Linked DNA regions of Prosthecobacter sp.. The protein of the gene in region 1 binds, or shares a complex with, the protein of each later gene. Links are inferred from orthologs where the notes say so. Each region holds a gene or a part of one and is shown in the gene's direction. Other genes may lie near its edges. The genes, in order: dnaX and dnaN.

What was found.
Region 2: the proteins of dnaX (region 1) and dnaN are in contact, whole or in part, in a cryo-EM structure (PDB 8GIZ), measured with the Escherichia coli proteins. The link is inferred for Prosthecobacter sp. from one-to-one orthologs.

What each region holds. Positions count from the first base shown.
Region 1 is NZ_JAXMIH010000015.1:157,481-160,663, forward strand. What follows is about bases 150-3,013. They hold dnaX (DNA polymerase III subunit gamma/tau), read left to right. Parts: upstream 150-607; coding sequence 608-2,419; downstream 2,420-3,013. Other genes in these bases: U1A53_RS18080 (hypothetical protein), read left to right, coding at 150-508; U1A53_RS18090 (peptide MFS transporter), read left to right, coding at 2,473-3,013. Outside these bases: more of U1A53_RS18080, read left to right, coding at 1-149; more of U1A53_RS18090, read left to right, coding at 3,014-3,183. UniProt on the Escherichia coli protein: Part of the beta sliding clamp loading complex, which hydrolyzes ATP to load the beta clamp onto primed DNA to form the DNA replication pre-initiation complex.
Region 2 is NZ_JAXMIH010000008.1:673,787-677,087, forward strand. What follows is about bases 50-3,031. They hold dnaN (DNA polymerase III subunit beta), read left to right. Parts: upstream 50-982; coding sequence 983-2,080; downstream 2,081-3,031. Other genes in these bases: U1A53_RS11150 (hypothetical protein), read left to right, coding at 187-876; U1A53_RS11160 (hypothetical protein), read left to right, coding at 2,112-2,603; U1A53_RS11165 (prephenate dehydrogenase/arogenate dehydrogenase family protein), read left to right, coding at 2,719-3,031. Also shown: U1A53_RS11140 (hypothetical protein), read left to right, coding at 1-18; more of U1A53_RS11165, read left to right, coding at 3,032-3,301. UniProt on the Escherichia coli protein: Confers DNA tethering and processivity to DNA polymerases and other proteins. Acts as a clamp, forming a ring around DNA (a reaction catalyzed by the clamp-loading complex) which diffuses in an ATP-independent manner freely and bidirectionally along dsDNA.

The sequences.
Region 1 (3,183 bases):
CAAAGCCGGAACGGAGGACGAGCAGAAGCTCCTCGACCTCGTCATCGCCCGCCTGCGTGCCGCGAACCTGCCGGTGAACGACAATCTCGTGAATCGCTGCCTCACCGCGCTCAAGGATGGCGGCGAAAAAGCACTCGCCGAGGTCATCAAGGAGTTTACATCCATGGAAGGAACCTTCGCCGGTCGTGTCACGATGCCGGACAAGACGGGCGCCTCGCTGAGAATCACCATCAAAGGCGGGCGCGTGACCGGCAGTTTCTCGCAGAGCACTTCACAGAACTTGGGCACTGTAAGCACCACCCGCCACTTTGCGGCCACCGTCACTGGCAAGATGGACCTTGCCTCGGGTGCCATTGAAATGCAGGCTAAAGGCAGGATCACAGCTACTGCTACGGCGGACAAAAAGACACAGACTCACAGCATGGAAGGGGAGTGGACTTTCCGCGGCAGCTTCAACGGCAACGGCTACAAGGGGTCCACAGAAATGCCGTGGAGCGTGTCGCATTGAAATGGCGCGAGGATTAGTTTCGTCACCCTGCTCGTTCAAAGTTGCTGTGAATGCGGTGGAAGCTCTTGCTCAGGTGGGCACGTTCGCTAGCCTGACCTCGTGAGTTACCAAGTTTTTGCCCGGAAATACCGCCCCCAGACTTTCGAAGATGTGCTCGGACAGGACCATGTCGTGAGAACATTGAGGAATGCCATCGCCCAGCAGCGGCTGGCGCATGCTTATCTGTTTGTCGGGCCGCGTGGTACGGGAAAGACCTCGACGGCACGTATTTTCGCCAAGGCGCTGTGCTGCAAGGAGGGGCCGAGCATTGATTTTGATCCGAATGACGAGCTGTGCGTCGAAATCGCCGAAGGGCGCTGCATGGACGTGCTGGAGATCGACGGTGCGAGCAACAATGGTGTGGAGCAGGTGCGCGAACTGCGGGACAACGTGAAGTATGCCCCCTCGCGTTGCCGGTACAAAATCTACTACATCGACGAGGTACACATGCTGACGACCGGGGCCTTCAACGCGCTGCTCAAGACGCTGGAAGAGCCGCCGCCGCACGTGAAGTTCATCTTTGCCACAACGGAGCCGAACAAGATCCTGCCGACGATCATCAGCCGCTGTCAGCGTTTTGACCTGCGCCGCATTCCAAATGCAGTGATCGCGAAGCATCTGCTGCACATCGCGAAGCTGGAAAAGGTGAATCTGGATGAGAAGGCCGCATATGCGATTGGCAAAGGAGCGGAAGGCGGGATGCGCGATGCGCAGTCGATGCTGGACCAGTTGGTGGCATTCTGTGGCGAACACATCACCGAGCAGGACGTGCTGGACGTGTTTGGCTTCACTTCCGGCGAAGCGGTCGCGCAACTGGCGCGGCACATCCTCGAAAGCGACACCGTGGGCGCGTTGCGGGCTGTCTATGAGCAGAACGAGGCAGGCAAAGAGCTGGGGCGTTTCCTGGGAGATCTGATCCAGCATTTCCGCACGCTGTTGGTGCAGCAGGCCGATCCTGAGGCTGCGGCGGAAGATTTGAGCCCGGAGGTGATTGAGGAAGTCATCGCACAGGCTGGCATGGCCAACACGGAGCAACTGCTGCGCATCGTTGATGGTCTCGCGGAAGTGGACTCACGCATGCGCTGGGCCAGCAACAAGCGGCTGCATTTTGAACTCGGTGTGATCCAGGCGGTGCAGAGCCTCAATGAAGTTTCGATCAGCGATGTGATTGATGCGCTGGATGGCGGCAGTGGTGCAGGTCTGCCGAAGCAGGCACCGAGGACGCAGCCGACGGTGCAGGTGAGCCGTGCGCCAGATCCTGTGAAAGCCGTCGAACCGGTCAAGCCGCAAGCCGCCGTCGTGCGTGAGGAACAGCCTGCGCCGGTAGCCGCCAAGGTGGAAGAGCCAGAACCGGTGATGCCTGAGCCAGTGGAAGCAAAAGAAGCGGTGAGCGAGACGGATTTTTGGCCGCAATTGGTCACACAGGTGCAGGAACGGCGCCCATTGGCGGTTTCATGGTTGCAGGCCGGCACGATGCTCGGCATCACGCGTAACACGATCAAGGTGGGCTTTCCGCCGACGGAGAGTTTTGCCCGCGACAGCCTGCTGCGGCCTGCGCAGGTGAGTTTTCTCGAATCTATGGCCCAGGAACTTCTCGGCAAGCCGATGAAGTTCGAATTCGTGCTGGATGCGAGCTTGAAGCCGCCTGCGTTTTCCGAGATCGGCCTGGGATTGATGGATGATCCACCGCCCGCTGCCAAACCTGCGTCCACACCGAAGGCGGAGGCCAAACCCGCGCCGAAAGAGGAAGCAAAGAAACCTGCCGCAGCGGTAGAACCTGCGCCCGCCAAGGCCAGCGATGACTTTTACAACGATCCGCTGATTCAAAGCGCGATGGTGAAGTTCAAGGCGAAGCTGGTGCCCGCAGGCTGAGGAACCATTGGCGTTTTGAGGAATGCCGTCTTGGATGGCGGACTCCTCACGCCATGACTTCTGAACCCACCGGCCATCCCCGCGGCATCTACACGCTGTTCTTCACGGAAATGTGGGAACGCTTCAGTTACTACGGCATGCGGGCGTTGCTGGTGCTTTACATGGTGGCCGAAGTGCAACGTGGCGGCATGGGGTTGACGGATGAGATGGCCGCCGCGATCTACGGACTTTACACGGCGCTGGTGTACATGACTGCCTTGCCGGGTGGCTGGGTGGGGGACCGGCTTCTTGGGGCTAAATCGGCGGTGTGGTGGGGAGGCGTCATCATTGCCTGCGGCCATCTGGTGCTGGGCATTCATCGCACCGAGGCATTCTTCATCGGTTTGATCCTGGTGGCGTTCGGTTCAGGACTTCTGAAATCGAACATGAGCGCGCTGGTGGGCCAGCTTTATCCTGAAGGCGGCGCACGTCGTGATGCGGGCTTCACGTTGTTCTACATGGGCATCAATCTCGGCGCGTTTCTCGGCCAGATGCTCTGCGGCTGGCTGGGCGAAGGAGTCGGCTGGCGCTGGGGTTTTTCAGCGGCGGCGGTGGGAATGTTTCTCGGGCTGGTGCAGTTCAAAGCCACGAGCAGGCATGTGATGCAGATCGGCGAGCGCGTCGAGCATGCGGGGCAGAACGTGAAGCGTGAATGGATTTTGCTATGGCTGTCACTCGTGGCGGTGATCACGGTGGTCGTTCTGTGTGTGACCGGGGTGATTCAA
Region 2 (3,301 bases), on another replicon or contig:
GCTTCAAAGAAGAAATAAGCGCTTGTCAAAACAGACGCCTTTGCTAGTCTCCGGCTCCCCAAATCCAAGGGGAGCCGGTTTTATTTCCGGGGCATTAGCTCAGTTGGTAGAGCGCCTGCATGGCATGCAGGAGGTCAGCGGTTCGAACCCGCTATGCTCCACCAAACCTCGCACAGGATCACCGCCATGAAGCCACTGCTGATCCTTTTTATGGCGGCCGCCATCATTCTGCCGCCGGATTCCGCCGCGCGCGAAGTGCAAAGTCACGGCCTGCTGTTTGAGCAATGGCTGCGCGACACCTTCTTTGGCGGCTATCAGCCAAAGAATTACACGCAAAAATGGGACATCCCCGCCGAGGCCAATCCTGATCACGGTCGCATTCCCGTGAACCCCAAAGCTGCCAAGCATGGCACGCCCATTGGCCTGGGAGATGCATTGCGGCAGTTTGAGATCGACGAGGCTTTTCTGCTCATCGTTGGATTCTGGGAGCAGGAGACACCTGCGGAAAAGCGTTGGACGAACGTGCAGACGGTGACGGTGACGCCTGAAGTCTGGGCCAGGCTATGGCACCCGGTCACCAAGGCGGCCCTCGAAAACCTGAACGCCGTCATCAAGGACAAAACACTCAGTCTTGAAGAAGCCCGCACGCGTGCCCAGGCGATCAAGTCACAAGCACCCTTTGCCGAAGCTGTCATTCAGGTGAATCCGAAGATTGATGGCAGCCAGCGCCGCCTGCAATGCAGCCTGCGTTTTGACGATTTCTTCAACCATCTGGCCCCGGCGGCATCACCTGTTCCGCAGACCAAACCTCAGGTTTTTGGCGTTTCCGTCCCGGCCCGATTTGAGTCCTCACCACGAAAACTGAGTCCGCCCTGAATATGAAGGAATTCAGATTGCAGTTAGACACCCGGATTTTTCCGCTCAATATCCTTGCCGTTTCATCGGGGTTTGTTAACAAATCGCCCCAAAGCAGGCATTTTATATGAAGTTCACCATCAGCAAGGAATCCTTCCTGGGAGCCATCAACCAGGTTCAGCACGTGGTCAGTTCGCGCACCACACTCGCCATTCTCTCCAATGTCCTGCTCAAGGCGAAGGATGGCATGCTCGAACTCACCACCACCGATCTCGATGTCGGTGTGACCTGTTCAGTGCCTGCCGAGGTCGATGAGCCCGGCGCCACCACCCTCCCGGCACGCCGGCTGGCCACCATCATCCGCGAACTCCCGTCGGAGGAAATTGAAGTGAAGGTCGATGAGAAAAACGTCGCCTCCATCCGCAGCGGTCCCAGCTATTTCAAAGTGCTCGGCCTTACCAGCGAGGAATTCCCCGCGTTGCCCCGCTTCGATGATGCGCGTGAGTTCCGCATCGAGCAGCAGGTGCTGCGCGATTGCCTGCGCAAGACCAGTTACGCCATTTCCACTGACGAAACGCGCTACGTGCTCAACGGCATCCTGTTCTCCTTCAAGGACAACGCCCTCACGATGGTCGCCACTGATGGCCGCCGCCTCGCGATGGTCGAGCAGGAGCTGGAGTTCCCGCAGAGCCAGGAAATCGATATCATCGTGCCCACCAAGGCCGTGAACGAGCTTTCCCGCCTGCTGGGCGACTCTGGCGAAGTGGCCATTCGTGTCACCGGTTCTCAGGTCGGTTTCGATCTCGGCGACAGCCTGCTCGTCAGCAAGCTCATCGACGGCAACTACCCGAACTACCGTCAGGTCATCCCCGGCGAATCGAAGGAGCGCATCCCGCTGGAGCGCGAGGCTTTCCTCCGGGCCATTTCACGTGTGTCATTGCTCGTCACGGAAAAATCCAATTCGATCAAATTCATCTTCACGCCCGGCAGCGTCGAAATCGTTGCTTCCTCGCCTGATGTGGGTGAGGCGCGTGAAACGCTGGCCATCAATTACAAGGGCGCGTCGATCACCATCGCCTTCAATCCGGAGTTTGCGATGGCTCCGCTGCGAAACCTGAGTGCCGACGAGGTTCATCTGCATCTCATTGATGAAATCAGCCCCGGCGTGCTGCGCAGCGGCACGAACTTCCTCTATGTGCTGATGCCCATGCGTGTGAACGCCTGATCCCGCCATTTTTCCCCAACCTGAACACGCCATGAAACGTCACCTGCAAGCCTTCTTGCTGTTAGCGATCGCCTCCAGTTTGACCGCATGCTACGGTCCCACACCTCCTCCGCCAAGAGGCCCGCGTGGTCGTTCGCTTGATGTGCCGCCTCGTTATGGCGTGCCACCAGAGCAGACCCAGTACTTCGAAGGGGTGAACATGGCGGATCCCAATGCTGCGGCAGTGCAGCCACCGAATCCCAATGCTCCAGTGACGGGTGACAACGTCACACCTCCACCAACGACTGGTGCAACCACAGCCCCGCCTCCGGTGACGGTCACACCTCCTGGCAACACTCCGCCCACCAATCCGACTCCGCCTCCTGCTCCCGCCGAGATTCCCTTTGCTACCCGCATTACGGGCAAGCCCGGCTTTGTGAAAAGCCCGTTTGATCCAAATGGTCAGGCCATTGATGTGCGCGACTTCCAGTCCGGCCAGAAGGCTCGCTGCCCATACACCGGCAAAATCTTCCGCGTGCCTTGATCCCCGGCCCGGTCGCCAGGGATCGTCCAGTCAAATCGAGCGCGGCGTGAGGAAGCCTTGATTTCTGTTGGCCGACCCCGTTCGTGCCGTGGAATGCCTTCCCCTTCTTCGCTTCGTGTCCATCGAACGTTCCATCGCCATCTTCAGCCCCGGTTTGCTTGGCGGATCGCTGGTCAAAACAATCCAGCAGCGCATGCCAGGCATGGAAATCCGCGTCTGGGCACGCCGTGAGGACGCCGTGCAGGAGGTCAGGCGGGAGCTGCCCGCCGTCACTGCCTCCACCGACATTGCCGAAACCATTCGAGACGCTTCTCTGGCCGTGCTGTGCATGCCGATCCAGCACATGCCGGACATCGCACGCCAGATCGCCTCATGCGACCTGGCGGATGATTTGATCGTGACCGACGTGGGCAGTGTGAAAGGCAGCGTTGTGACTGCGCTGGAGCCGGTCTTTGCGGGAACCAAGGCCGCCTTCCTCGGCAGTCATCCCATGGCAGGATCGCAGCGCACCGGCCTCGCGCATGCGAGCGGGGATCTGTTTCATCGTGCCGCCTGCCTGCTCACGCCGACCGCAAGCACGCAGCGTGCGCACCTCGACCGTCTGCGCGCGTTCTGGATCAAGCTTGGCTGCCGTGTGCGTGAGATGACGCCGCAGGAACACGATCACTGCGTGGCCCGCATCTCCCATCTGCCGCATA